DNA from 2 places in the Micromonospora sp. NPDC004551 genome. Region 1 is predicted to be linked to the other one. Evidence: riboswitches for the same ligand, from Rfam matches in the RefSeq annotation. Region 1 holds a riboswitch; the other holds the start of a gene.
What was found. A riboswitch is a leader RNA that binds a small molecule or an ion and turns the genes downstream of it on or off. The one in region 1 is predicted to bind thiamine pyrophosphate.
Positions count from the first base shown of each region.

Region 2: another riboswitch for thiamine pyrophosphate. It lies ahead of ABZW14_RS29675 (ECF transporter S component); the one in region 1 lies ahead of ABZW14_RS19310 (thiamine phosphate synthase).

Region 1 is NZ_JBEXLM010000015.1:107,620-114,575, forward strand. Features, by position in the region: gene ABZW14_RS19300 (ATP-binding cassette domain-containing protein) at 1-814, shown strand, start outside; gene ABZW14_RS19305 (aldo/keto reductase) at 853-1,797, shown strand; TPP riboswitch at 1,985-2,094, shown strand; gene ABZW14_RS19310 (thiamine phosphate synthase) at 2,089-2,715, shown strand; gene thiO (glycine oxidase ThiO) at 2,709-3,797, shown strand; gene thiS (sulfur carrier protein ThiS) at 3,788-3,988, shown strand; gene ABZW14_RS19325 (thiazole synthase) at 3,985-4,764, shown strand; gene ABZW14_RS19330 (thiamine phosphate synthase) at 4,806-5,549, shown strand; gene thiD (bifunctional hydroxymethylpyrimidine kinase/phosphomethylpyrimidine kinase) at 5,550-6,338, shown strand; gene thiC (phosphomethylpyrimidine synthase ThiC) at 6,356-6,956, shown strand, end outside.
Region 2 is NZ_JBEXLM010000036.1:9,032-15,987, forward strand. Features, by position in the region: gene ABZW14_RS29650 (acyl-CoA dehydrogenase family protein) at 1-1,293, opposite strand, end outside; gene ABZW14_RS29655 (DUF6328 family protein) at 1,472-1,975, opposite strand; gene ABZW14_RS29660 (SIS domain-containing protein) at 2,064-2,813, opposite strand; gene ABZW14_RS29665 (AAC(3) family N-acetyltransferase) at 2,810-3,622, opposite strand; gene ABZW14_RS29670 (alpha/beta hydrolase) at 3,619-4,443, opposite strand; TPP riboswitch at 4,521-4,627, shown strand; gene ABZW14_RS29675 (ECF transporter S component) at 4,702-5,292, shown strand; gene ABZW14_RS29680 (ABC transporter ATP-binding protein) at 5,397-6,812, shown strand; gene ABZW14_RS29685 (energy-coupling factor transporter transmembrane component T) at 6,809-6,956, shown strand, end outside.

The DNA.
Region 1 (6,956 bases):
GCAGAAGGCCGCGTACAACGACGGGCTGGCCTCCCGCTACCAGGCCGCACAGACCCGGCTGCGCAAGTTCGAGGAGGCCGGGCCGCCGCCCGTACCCCCGAAGGAGCAGGACATCCGGATGCGCCTGGCCGGCGGGCGGACCGGCAAGCGCGCGGTGGTCGCCGAGCAGCTCGAACTGGACGGCCTGACCTATCCCTTCGACCTGGAACTCTGGTACGGCGACCGGGTCGCGGTGCTCGGCGCGAACGGGACCGGGAAGTCGCACTTCCTGCGCCTGCTCGCCCGCGGCGGCACCGACCCCGACCCGGCCAACATCCCGGTCGACGGGGCGAAGCTCGCGCCCGTCGCGCACGACGGCCAGGTACGCCTCGGCGCCCGGGTCCGGCCCGGCCACTTCTCGCAGACCCACGACCGGCCCGAGCTGATGGAGAAGACGCTCGTCGACATCCTGTGGCGCGGCGACGAGCACCGGGCCGGCATGGACCGGCACGCGGCCATGGCGGCCCTGTCCCGGTACGAGCTGGCCGGCCAGGGCGACCAGCGGTTCGGGACGCTGTCCGGCGGCCAGCAGGCCCGCTTCCTGGTGCTGCTGCTGGAGCTGTCCGGTGCGACCCTGCTGCTGCTCGACGAGCCGACCGACAACCTCGACCTGGCCTCCGCGGAGGCCCTCGAAGCAGGCCTGGGCGCGTTCGCCGGGACGGTCGTGGCCGTCACCCACGACCGGTGGTTCACGCGCTCGTTCGACCGGTTCGTGCTGTTCCGGAGCGACGGCGAGGTGGTGGAGACCCCGGAGCCGGTCTGGGACGTCGGGTGACCGCCCGGCCGGCGGCATAGGGTGATCTCGTGACTGAGATGACCTACCGCCGGCTGGGCGACTCCGGACTCGTGGTGTCCGTGGTCGGCATCGGCTGCAACAACTTCGGCCGCAAGCTCGACCTCGACGGCACCCGGGCGGTGGTCGACGCCGCGCTCGACGCCGGGATCAACTTCTTCGACACCGCCGACATCTACGGCGAGCCGCAGGGCGGCTCCGAGGAGCTGCTCGGGCAGGCGCTCAAGGGCCGCCGGGACGACGTGGTGGTCGCCACCAAGTTCGGCATGGACATGCACGGCTTGAACGGGCCGGACCACGGCGCCCGGGGCGCCCGCCGCTACATCGCCCGGGCGGTCGAGGCGTCCCTGCGGCGTCTCGACACCGATCACATCGACCTCTACCAGATGCATGAGCCCGACCCGGGCACCCCGATCGACGAGACCCTCGCCGCGCTGGACGACCTGGTCACCGCCGGCAAGGTGCGCTACCTCGGCAACTCGAACTTCGCCGGCTGGCAGATCGCCGACGCCGACTGGACCGCCTCCTCCCAGGGCCGCACCCGCTTCATCTCCGCGCAGAACCACTACTCGCTGCTGCAGCGGTCCGTCGAGGCCGAGGTGATCCCGGCGTGCGAGCGGTTCGGCCTGGGCATGCTGCCGTTCTTCCCGCTGGCGAACGGCCTGCTCACCGGCAAGTACAAGCGGAACGAGGCGCCGCCCGCCGGCAGCCGGCTCTCCGGCGGCGGCCGGTACGCCGAGCGCCTCGCCGCCGCCGACTGGGACACCATCGAGGCCATCGAGGCGTACGCGGCCGAGCGCGGGATCAGCATCCTCCAGGTGGCCATCGGCGGGCTCGCCGCCCGACCGGCGGTGACCTCGGTGATCGCCGGCGCCACCACGCCCGAGCAGGTACGCGCCAACGCCGAGGCGGGCACCTGGCAGCCCACCGACGAGGACCTCGACGCCCTCGACGCCCTTCTCTGAGGCACCGCCCGCTGCCCCGGCGCCATGACCCGGCCGCCGGCGGGCGACACGGGCGGACGAGGGCATCCGGACAGCATGACGTGATCGGAAGATCACGCGTTGTCCCCGACCTCCACGCGGGACGGTCAGTGGGAAATTCCCCACCGGCCCTTGGCGGATCGGTGCCCACGTCGTACGGTAGGCCCGCAAGTGACCCACGGGAGCCCGGTGCCACCGGGCTGAGAGGGGGGCTGGAAGCCCCCGACCGTCGAACCTGATCCGGGTAATGCCGGCGCAGGGAGGAGAGTTGCCGTGCCGTCCCTGGGACGACTGCATCTGATCACCGACACCCGGCCGGGGCGGGACCCGCTCGCCGTGCTGCGCGCCGCCCTGCCGGTGGCCCGCGCCGAGCTGGTCGTCCAGGTCCGCGTCGAGGACGACGCCACCGACCGGGAGGCGTACGAGCTGGCGCACCGGGTGGTCGGGCTGTGCCGGCCGTACGGGGCGACGTGCCTGGTCAACGACCGGCTGCACGTGGCACTGGCGGTCGGCGCCGCCGGCGGCCACGTCGGCGCGGAGGACCTGCCCGTGGCGGCCGCCCGCCGGGTGCTCGGCGCCGACGCCGTGCTCGGCGCGACCGCGCGGGAGCCGGGCAGCGCCGCCGCGGCCGTCGCCGCCGGGGCCGGCTACCTGGGCGTGGGCCCCTGTCACGCCACCACCACCAAGTCCGGCCTGCCCGACCCGATCGGCCCCGCGGGGGTGCGCGCGGTGGCCGGCGCCGTGGCCGTTCCGGTGATCGCCATCGGCGGGGTGACCGCGGCGTCGGTGCCGGCGCTGCGGGCCGCCGGGGCGTACGGGGTGGCCGTGGTCGGTGCGCTGTCCGGCAGCCCCGACCCCGCCCGCACCACGGCCGAGCTGATCGCGGCGCTTACGTGCTGACCCGGCCGGACGTCGCCATCGTGGGGGCGGGACCGGTCGGGCTGGCGATCGCGTGGCGCTGTGCGTCGTGGGGGCTGCGCGTGACCGTCCACGATCCCGCTCCCGGCTCCGGGGCCTCGCACGTCGCCGCCGGGATGCTCTCCCCGGTCGCCGAGGCGTACTTCGGCGAGCACGAGCTGACCGGCCTGCTGGCCGAGTCCGCCGCCCGCTGGCCCCGCTTCGCCGCCGACCTGGCCGAGCCGGCCGGCGCCGACGTCGGATACCGCGCCGACGGGACCCTGGTGGTCGGGCTCACCGCCGACGACGTGGCCGAGGCGCGGCGGCTCTGGTCGTACCAGCAGGGTCTGGGACTGCCGATCACGCCGCTGCGCCCCTCGGAGCTGCGGGATCGCGAGCCGGCGCTGTCCCCACGGGTGCGCGGCGGCGCGGTCGCCCCCGGCGACCACCAGGTCGACCCTCGCCGGCTGGTCCCCGCGCTGCGGGCGGCGGCCGAGCGGGCCGGCGCGGTGCTGCGCCCGGACCGGGTCGGCGCGCTGTCCGAGGTGGACGCCGCGGTCACGGTGGTCGCGGCCGGCTGCGGCGCCGCCGCGCTGACCGGGCTGCCGGTCCGGCCCGTCAAGGGTCAGGTGCTCCGGCTCCGCGCGCCCGGTCGCGGCACGCCGGACTTCCGGCACGTGATCCGGGGGTACGCCGACGGCGAATCGATCTATCTGGTGCCCCGGGACAGCGGCGAGGTGGTGGTCGGGGCGACCGTCGAGGAGCGCGCCGACACCGAGGTGGCCGCCGGTGCGGTGCTCCGGCTGCTCCGCGCCGCCGTGGACCTGGTGCCGGAACTGGCCGAGTACGACCTGGTCGAGGCGACCGCCGGGCTGCGCCCCGGCACCCCGGACAACGCGCCGATCATCGGGCCGCTGCCCGGCCGCCCCGGCGTGCTCGTCGCCACCGGGCACCACCGGCACGGCATCGTGCTCACCCCGGTCACCGCGGACCTGGTCACCGAGCTGATCGTCACGGGCGAGGCGGATCCGCTGCTCGCCCCCTTCACCCCCGACCGGTTCGGGAAGGAGCCCAGGTGGAACTGATCGTCAACGGCGCGGGACGGGAGCTCCCCGGCGGCTCGACCGTCGCCGACGTGGTCCGCGCGGTCACCACTCAGGAGCGCGGCCTGGCGGTCGCGGTGAACGGCGAGGTGGTGCCGCGCGGCGGCTGGCCGGCGACCGTGCTGCGCGACGGCGACCGGGTCGAGGTGCTCAGCGCCGCGCAGGGCGGGTGAGCCGGATGGCCTTCGAGATCGGCGGCGTCGGCTTCAACTCCCGGCTCATCCTCGGCACCGGCGGCGCGGCCAACCTGCACGTGCTGGAGCAGGCCATCCGCGCCTCCGGCACCGAGCTGGTCACCCTGGCGCTGCGCCGGGTGGACACCGCGACGGGCGCCGCCGGCGGACTGCTCGACCTGCTGGACCGCTGCGGCGTACGGCTGCTGCCGAACACGGCCGGCTGCCACACCGCGTCCGAGGCCGCGAAGGTGGCGCACCTGGCCCGGGAGGCGTTCGGCACCGACTGGGTGAAGCTGGAGGTGATCGGCGACGAGCGCACGCTGCTGCCCGACGGGGTGGAGCTGCTGCGCGCCGCCGAGGAACTGGTGGCCGACGGGTTCACCGTGCTGCCGTACACCTCGGACGATCCGATCCTGGCCCGCCGGCTGGCCGACGTGGGCTGCGCGGCCGTCATGCCGGCCGGCGCGCCGATCGGCTCCGGGCTGGGGGTGAGCAACCCGCACCACATCCGGCTGATCCGGCAGGGCGTGGACGTGCCGGTGATCCTCGACGCCGGCATCGGCACCGCCTCCGACGCCGCGCTCGCCATGGAGCTGGGCTGCGACGCCGTGCTGCTGGCCAGCGCGGTCACCCGGGCCGCCGACCCGGTGGCGATGGCCACCGCCATGCGGCACGCGGTGCGGGCGGGGCGGCTGGCGTACGGCGCGGGGCGGATCGCCCGCCGCTTCCACGCCCTCGCCTCCACTCCCGACGAGGGAAGGCCCGACCTGTGACGGCACGCGCTTCCGCCGGTCTCGGGGCGCACCCGTCCGCCATCTCGGGCGGTGCCGTGCCGTCGGGCGTGGTCCTGCTGACCGACCGGTGGCAGGCGCGGCGCCCCCTGACCGAGGTCGTCGAGGCGGTCGTGGCCGGGGGAGTGCGCTGGGTGGTGCTGCGGGAGAAGGACCTGTCCCGGGCCGACCGGGCCGCTCTGGCCGCCGAGCTGCGCGCGATCCTCGCCGACGCCGGCGGCCGGCTGATCGTCGCCGGGCCCGACCCGCTCGACGGCGACGCCGTCCACCTGCCGGCCGCCGGCCCGTACCCGCCGCCGGCCGCCGGACTGGTCGGCCGCTCCTGCCATGACGCCACCGAGCTGGCCCGACTGACCACGGAGGACTACGTGACCCTGTCGCCGGTCTTCCCGACGCGGACCAAACCCGGCTACGGGCCACCCCTGCACCCGGCCGGGCTCCGCGAGCTGATCGCCACCAGCCCCGTGCCGGTGCTCGCCCTCGGCGGCATCGAGACTCCGGCGCAGGTCCGGGAGTGCATCGGGGCCGGCGCCGCCGGAGCGGCCGTGCTCGGCGCACTCATGCGCGCCGACGATCCCGCCGACGTGGCCGCCGCACTCACGGCCGCCCACGGCGCAGCTCGTCGCGCCGGCCATGCCGCGGTCCACCGAGCGGCGGATCTGGCCGGTCGCGAGGCGGTTCACCCAGGGGCTGGTCGGGCCGGTCACGGGGCGGCCCGACCAGCCACCACCCCGGCGGCAGCCTCCCGCCCCAACCAAGGAAATTAAGTGACCCCGAAGACAACACTCACGATCGCCGGATCCGATTCCGGCGGCGGCGCCGGCATCCAGGCCGACCTCAAGGTCTTCGCCGCCCTCGGCGCCTACGGCACCAGCGTGATCACCGCGGTCACCGCGCAGAACACCCGGGGCGTGGACACCGTCCTGCCCCTGCCGCCGCAGACCGTGCGCGACCAGCTCGACAGCGTGCTGGGCGACTTCGACGTACGCGCCGTGAAGACCGGCATGCTCGGCACCCCGGCGGTCGCCGAGGCGGTGGCCGGGGCGGCGGAGGCGGGCCGGCTGCCTCACCTGGTCGTCGACCCGGTGCTGGTCGCCACGAGCGGGCACCGGCTCGGCGTGGTGTCGGCGGTCGAGCGGCTCCTCCCGTACGCCGAGGTGGCGACGCCGAACTGCGCGGAGGCCGCGGCCCTCACCGGACGCCCGGTGACCACGGTCGAGGAGATGGTCGCGGCGGCCGAGGCGCTGGCCGCCGCCGGCCCGGCGCACGTCGTGGTGACTGGCGGCGACGTCGACGCGGCCGGCGAGTCGGTGGACGTGCTGGCCGGCGGCGGCGCGACCACGCTGCTGCGCGCGCCCCGGGTGCCGACCCGGCACAACCACGGCACCGGCTGCTCGTTCTCGGCGGCCATCGCCGTCCGGTTGGCGGCCGGCGACCCGGTGCCGGTCGCGGTGGCCGCCGCCAAGGAGTACGTGACCCGCGCGCTGACCGGCGCGCGGCACTGGAAGTTGGGCGCGGGACGCGGCCCGCTGGACCACTTCGGCTGGTCCGCTTGAGCGACAGGGAGGCTGTCATGCACGCACGTCGCAAGGTCTACGTCGAGGGGTCACGGCCGGACCTCCGGGTGCCGTTCGCCGAGGTGGAACTGACCGGGGGCAACCCTCCGGTCCGGCTCTACGACACGTCGGGCCCGGGCTCGGAGCCGGAGGTGGGGCTGCCGCCGCTGCGCGGACCGTGGATCGCGGAGCGCGGGGACGTGGCTCCGGTGCGGGGCGCCGGCACGCCGCTGGCGGGGAGCCGTCCGACTCAGCTCGCCTACGCCCGGGCCGGAGTGGTCACGCCGGAGATGGAGTTCGTGGCGATCCGGGAGGGGGTCGCGCCGGAGTTCGTCCGGGACGAGATCGCGGCCGGGCGGGCCGTGCTGCCGCTCAACGTCAACCACCCGGAGTGCGAGCCGGCGATCATCGGCAAGGCGTTCCTGGTGAAGGTCAACGCCAACATCGGCACCTCGGCGGTGACCTCCTCCGTCGCCGAGGAGGTGGAGAAGCTGACCTGGGCCACCCGGTGGGGCGCGGACACCGTCATGGACCTGTCCACCGGGAAGCGGATCCACGAGACCCGCGAGGCGATCGTGCGGAACTCGCCGGTGCCGATCGGCACCGTGCCGATCTACC
Region 2 (6,956 bases), on a different contig from region 1:
CAGGAGCTGCTCGACCGCGGCCGGACGCTCGCCCCGGGCGGCCAGGGAGTCGGCGGTCTCGTAGCCGCGCCCGCCCCGGATCTGGATCAGCTCGTCGGCGATCTTCCAGGCCATCTCGCTGGCGTAGAGCTTCACCAGCGCGGCCTCGATGCGGATGTCGTTGCGGTCGTCGTCGGCGAGCAGGCAGCAGAGGTCGAGCATGGACTCCATGCCGTACGTGGTGGCGGCCATGAAGGCGAGCTTCTTGGCGACCGCCTCGTGCTCGCCGACCGGCCGGCCCCACTGGACCCGGTCGGCGGCCCACTCCCGGGCCACGTTCAGCGCCCACTTGCCGGCGCCCACGCACATGGCCGGCAGTGAGAGCCGGCCGGTGTTCAACGTGGTCAGCGCGATCTTCAGGCCCTTGCCCTCGCCGCCGATCACGTTCTCCTTGGGCACGAAGACGTCGTGGAACCGGGTGAGGCTGTTCTCCAGGCCACGCAGGCCGATGAAGGCGTTACGTCGCTCGACGGTGATGCCCTCGCTGTCGCCGTCCACCACGAAGGCGGTGATGCCGCCGCGCCGTCCCTCGGCCGCCGGCACCCGGGCCATCACCACCAGCAGGGTGGCGACCGTGCCGTTGGTGGCCCAGAGCTTCACGCCGTTGAGCCGGTAGCCGGTGCCGTCCTCGGTCGGCTCGGCCGTGGTGGCCAGGCGGGCCGGGTCGGAGCCGACGTCCGGCTCGGTGAGCAGGAAGGCGGAGACCTCGCCGGCGGCCAGCCGGGGCAGGAAGCGCTCCTTCTGCTCGGGGGTGCCGAACATCTTCAGCGGCTGCGGCACGCCGATCGACTGGTGCGCCGAGAGCAGCGCGCCGATCGACGGGTTCACCGAGCCGGCGCGCATCAGGGCCCGGCAGTAATGCAGGTTGCTCAGCCCGAGGCCGCCGTGCTTCCGGTCGATCTTCATGCCGAAGGCGCCGAGCCGGGCCAGCCCGTGGAACACCTCGTCGGGGATCCGCGCGTCCCGTTCGATGGCCGTACCGTCCACCTCGGAGTCCAGGTACGCCCCGAACGCGGCGAGGAACTCCTCGGCCCGCGCCGCCTCGGCCGGGTCGAGGCGCGGCCAGGGGTTGATCAGGTCGAGCTGGAAGCGGCCGAGGAACAGTTCCTTGCCGAAGCTGGGCCGGTCCCAGGCCGACTCGCGGGCCGCCTCGGCGACCTGCCGCGCCTCCTTCTCGGAGACCTGGCCGGCCTCGGCGGGCAGCGGCCCGGCCCCGTCCACGGCCGGCTGCGGTGGGTCGTCGATGGGCGCCACCCGCCCGGTCGGGCCGCCGTGTCCGGCGGGGTCGGGCCGGCTGTTCTGTGTCGTGGTCACGGCTGCCTCCTGGAGACCTCGGTCCGGCTGCGTCGACGTGCCTCGGAAACGACGCTACCCCCGGGTGTTACCCAGGGGTAGCCTCGCGCGCACGTCCGATTTGGCGGGACCGGGGCGGTCAGTCGCCGGCCAGGGCCGGCGGGTCGTCGTCCTCGTCGTCGATGTCCTCGTCACCCCAGTTGCGCCGGGCGAACGGCAGGATCACCCAGAAGACCAGGAACCAGACCCCGGTGACCCCGCTCAGCACGAAGGCGATGGGGCGGCTCAGCACGAAGTCGGTGACCAGCAGGACCGCGCTGACCATCGAGATCAGCATGAAGCCGAGACCGCCGGTGGCCATCCGGTGCGCGAAGCGGACCAGCTCCGGCTTGCGGCCCTGGCGGAACAGCGCCCGGTGGAAGGCGACCGGGGAAATGATCATCGCGGTGGCCGCGGCGGCGGACAGCAACGCGACGATGTAGACGTCCTTCTGGAAGCCGCTGGTCCGGGCGAAACCGTTGCTGAACGGCAGGGTCAGCAGGAAGGCGAACAGGATCTGCACCCCGGTCTGCGCCACCCGCAGTTCCTGGAGCAGGTCGGCGAAGTTGCGCTGCCAGCGCTGCTTCTCGGTTTCCTTGGACACCCATCACCTCCAGGGAAGACGGTACTGCCGGTGGGGGCCTCCCACCGGCAGCTCAGCTGTGCCCCGTCGGCCCGAGCGTGAAACGGGTTCAGGCCCCGCGGCGGATGCGGCCCGCGTACCGGGCCTCCAGCGCGGCGTTGTGCTCGTCGCCGCCGGTGATGTTGGCGGACAGGTAGACCGGGGGGCGCTCCCCCGCCGCGAGCAGCCGGGCGACCACCTCCGCGACGATCTGCTGGGCCAGCAGCGCGGCGGTGATCGAGGAGACCGCGCCGACCGCGCCGCCACCGGGCAGCGGCAGGGTGGCGTCGCCGTACGGGGCGCCGTTGTCCAGCACCACGTCGGCGAAGTCGGCGAGCTTGCGCCCGGACGGGTGGCGGGAGCTCATCCGCGCCGAGTGCTGCGCCGAGGTGATGGCCACCAGCCCGTGTCCGCGCTCCCTCACAATGGCGGCGAACTCGACCATGGCCCCGTTCACGCCGGAGTTGGAGGCCAGCACGAACACGTCCTGCGGCCGGACCGGGGCCAGCTCGTAGAGGCGGTGCGCCACGGCCGGCTCGCGTTCCAGCTTCGGGCCGAGCACGTCGGCCGGCTCGCCGCCGTACAGCACCAGGTCGCGCAGGGCGATCCGGTTGGTGGGGACCAGCCCGCCGGCCCGGCCGGCGATCTCCATGGCGAGGGCCTCCGAGTGGCCGGTGCCGAACGCGTGCACCACCCCGTCGTCGCGCAACGACGCGGCGATCAGGTCCGCCGCCCGGGCCACGTTCTCCCGCTGGTCGGCGGCCACCCGGCCGATGGTCTCGGTCACCACCGCCAGGTACGCCTCGGAACTCACCGTCATGCTTCCTCCGTCCGTCGGTGCCGGGCCAGCCACTCGACCGCGAAGTCGACCGCCGCCCGCTGCCTCATCAACCGGCCCGTCCCGTCGCCGACCGGCCCGAGCCGCACCGCTCCGGTGGCCTCCAGGTCGGCGCCGAGCCGGGTGAAACCCTCGTCGTCCAGGCGCACGTCGTCCCACCACACCCACTCCCGGCCGCCGCCGGCGGTGAGCACCGCCGCGCCGCAGCGCTGCCGGGGCGGCGCGGGTTGCCGGTACTCGGCCAGGTGCAGGGAGGTGTTGCTGCCGTGGTCCACGCCGAGCAGCAGCACGTCGGCGTCGAGGTCGTAGAGGCGGGCCAGCGGCGAGCCCTCGCCCAGCATGTCGGCGCGCGCGTGGCCGGCGACGACCCGCCCGGCTGCCGGTCCGAGCGCGGCGAACGAGACGTGTGGATGGCCGCTGCGCAGCGCACCCGGCCAGGTGCGGACCAGCTCGGCCAGCGCGCCCATGAACCGGCTCGGGGTCACCGCCGGGTCGAAGCCGGGCAGCTCGTCGCGGATGACCGGCCACCAGTCCCCCGGCACCGGCGGGTTGTTCCACTCCGCCGGGTCGCTGTTGTCCGGCGTGTGGGTGGGCACCACCACCGTGCCGGCCGGGCCGAGCACGTCGCGCAGGGCGAGCAGCACCGCCTCGGGGCCGCCGCAGAGATAGCCCAGCGGGCGCAGGGAGGCGTGCACCAGCACGGTCCCGCCGGGGCGTACGCCGAGGTCGCGGAGCTGGGCGGCGAGCGACGCGCGGGTGTGCGGCCGGGCCGGCGGGATGGTCGCGATCATCGGCCGGCGCGGGCGAGGATCGCCGCGGCCAGCGGGCCCGGCGCCTCGTCCGGGATCCAGTGGGTGACGCCGGGCAGCACCACGAAGCGGTAGTCGCTTGTGACGTGGGCGGCGCACGCGTCGGCGGCCGTGCGCCCGATCGCCACGTCCCCGTCGCTCCAGACGAACGTGGTCGGCACGCCCACCGGCCCGACGGCCTTCATGTCCGCCCCGGTCATGGCCCGGTACCAGTTCAGGGCCGCGGTCAGCGCGCCGGGCTCGCGCATCGGGTCGGCGTAGCGGGCCACCCGTCCGGCGTCACCCACCCCGCCGAGCATCCGGCGCAGGGTCGCCGCCCGGAACGCGAGGAGCACCTTCTCCGCCTTGCCCGGCTTGCGGAACAGGGCGATGTAGGAGGAACGGGCCTTCTGCCGCGGGTCGGTGGCGAGCGCGTGCCCCATGGCCGCCGGGTGCGGCACCGACACCGCGGTCAGCGTGCGGACCCGTTCCGGGTGCGCCGCCGCCAGGCCCCACGCCACGATCGCGCCCCAGTCGTGACCGACCAGGTGGGCGCTGGTCGCCCCGAGCGCGTCGAGCACGGCGGCCGCGTCGGCCACCAGCTCCGGGATCCGGTACGCCCCGACGTCCGCAGGCCGGGCGCCCGGCGAGTAGCCGCGCTGGTCGAGCGCGTACGTGCGCAGCCCGGCCGCGTGCAACGCGGGGGTGACCTCGTCCCACTCGCCGGAGTGCTGCGGGAAGCCGTGCAGCAGCAGGACGGGTTCGCCGGCCTCGGGGCCGCCGGTGCGTACCTCGAACGTCAGACCTCGCACCTCGACCCGCATGGCCGCCACCCTAACGGGCGATCGCCCTGCTGGGCCGGGCGGCGGGGTCGGTGCTAGCGTCTGCGACGAGACAACTTCACATCCGACAGGGGAGCGCACAGCGCTGAGAGTGCGGGCCGGTGCCCGCAGACCCTCGAACCTGATCTGGGTAATGCCAGCGCAGGGAGTTCGGTCGACCTCCAGCCGCGCCGCCGTCCGGTGACCACCGGGCGCGGCGTGCGTCTTCTCCTGGTTCCTCACCTGAACTGGGAGTCAGCCATGAACCACACCGACAGCAACCGCTGGCGCACCGTCGACATCGTCGTCGCCTCGGTGATCGCCGTCGCCTTCGGCGTCATCTTCTGGGCCTGGGGGCTGCTCTGGGGCGCCACGGACGCCGCCTTCGCCTTCTTCCCGCCCGCGCAGACACTCATCTACGGCGTCTGGCTGGTCCCGGCCGTGCTCGGCGGGCTGGTCATCCGTAAGCCCGGCGCCTCGCTCTACTGCGAGCTGCTGGCGGCGATCATCTCGGCGCTGCTGGGCAGCCAGTGGGGCGGCATCGTCATCGTGCAGGGCCTGATGCAGGGCCTCGGCGCCGAGCTGGCCTTCGCCGCCTTCCGCTACCGCGCGTACCGGCTGCCGGCCGCCCTGCTGGCCGGCGCGCTGACCGGCCTGACCGCGGCCATCTTCGACTTCGTCTACTGGAACAAGGCCTACGACCTGGTCGACTACCGCCTGCCGTACGCCCTCCTGACCATCGTGAGCGCCACGGTGATCGCGGGCGCCGGCGCCTGGCTCCTGACCCGCGCCCTGGCCAACACCGGCGTCCTGGACCGTTTCCCGGCCGGCCGCGAACGAGCCCTGGTCTGAGCACAGAACCGAGACCGCGTTGATCAAGAGGTTTGCGTCAGCGGAAGCCGTTTTCCGGACGCAAACCTCTTGATCAACCAAGCTGGGCCGAGAGGAGGTGGCGCGTGGGTGCCGTTCAGCTGCGGGGGTTCGGGTGGCGGCATGCGGGGCGCCGCGGTTGGGCGGTGCGCGGGGTCGACCTGCGCGTCGAGGTCGGGGAGCGGGTTCTGCTGCTCGGGCCCTCCGGGGCCGGGAAGAGCACCCTGCTGGCGGCGCTGGCCGGCCTGCTGCCCGAGGACTCCGGTGAGCAGGAGGGCACCGTCGAGATCGACGGGCTCGACCCGCGCAAGGCACGGGAACGTGTGGGCATCGTCTTCCAGGACCCGGAGACCCAGCTGGTGATGGCCCGCTGCGGCGACGACGTGGCGTTCGGGCTGGAGAACCGGGGCGTACCCGCCGGGGAGATCTGGCCCCGGGTGGACGAGGCGCTGCACCGGGTCGGCTTCCCGTACGACCGGGACCGGCCCACCGCGGCGCTGAGCGGGGGCGAGCAGCAGCGGCTGGCGCTGGCCGGGACGCTCGCCCTGCGGCCGGGGCTGCTGCTGCTCGACGAGCCGACCGCCAACCTCGACCCGGCCGGCGCCGACCTGATCCGCCGGGCCGTCGCCGACGCCCTCGACGCGGACACCACGCTGATCCTCGTCGAGCACCGGGTCGCCGAGGCGCTGCCGCTGGTCGACCGGGTCGTCGTGCTGGAACCCGGCGGCGGGGTACGCGCCGACGGCCCGCCCGACGCGGTCTTCGCCGCGCACGGCGACGCGCTCGCCGCCGCCGGGGTCTGGGTGCCGGGCCGCACCGTGCCGCCCCGGCACGCCACCACGCCGCCCGGCGACGTGCTGCTCACCGCCGACCGGCTCGGCCTGCCGCCCCGGCTGGCCCCCACCGACCTCCGGGTACGCGCCGGCGAGGCGCTCGCCGTGCTCGGCCCGAACGGCGCCGGCAAGTCCACCCTGGCCCTGCTCCTCGGCGGCCTGCTCCGCCCCGGCACCGGTACGGTCGCCGCCACCCCCGCCCTCGCCGGCCGGGACGCGCGCACTCCCCCGCACCGCTGGCGGGCGCCCGCCCTGGCCGGCCGGATCGGCTCGGTCTTCCAGGACCCGGAACACCAGTTCGTCACGAGCACCGTCCGGGACGAGCTGGCCCTCGGCCCGCGCCGCACCGGGCAGCCCGAGGCGGCCGTGACAACCACCGTGGACGCGCTGCTGGAGCGGCTGCGGCTGGACCGGCTGGCGGGCGCCAACCCGTACACCCTCTCGGGCGGGGAGGCGCGGCGGCTGAGCGTGGCGACCGCCCTGGCCACCGCGCCCCGCCTGCTGATCTGCGACGAGCCCACCTTCGGCCAGGACCGGCGGACCTGGCGGGAGCTGGTCGATCTCCTGGCCGACCTGCGCGACGCCGGCCACGGCGTCGTCGCGGTCACCCACGACACGGACTTCGTCGCCGCACTGGCCGACCGGACCATCACCCTGGAGCGCCGATGATCGACGTGGAGCCGGTCGCGGTGGCCGGGGCGCCGCTGGCCCGGCGGAACCCGGTGGCGAAGCTGGCCGCCGCGCTGGTCTTCACCCTGGTCCTGGTGGCCACCCTGGACCCGGTGGCCCCCGCCATCGCCATCGCCGTCGAGC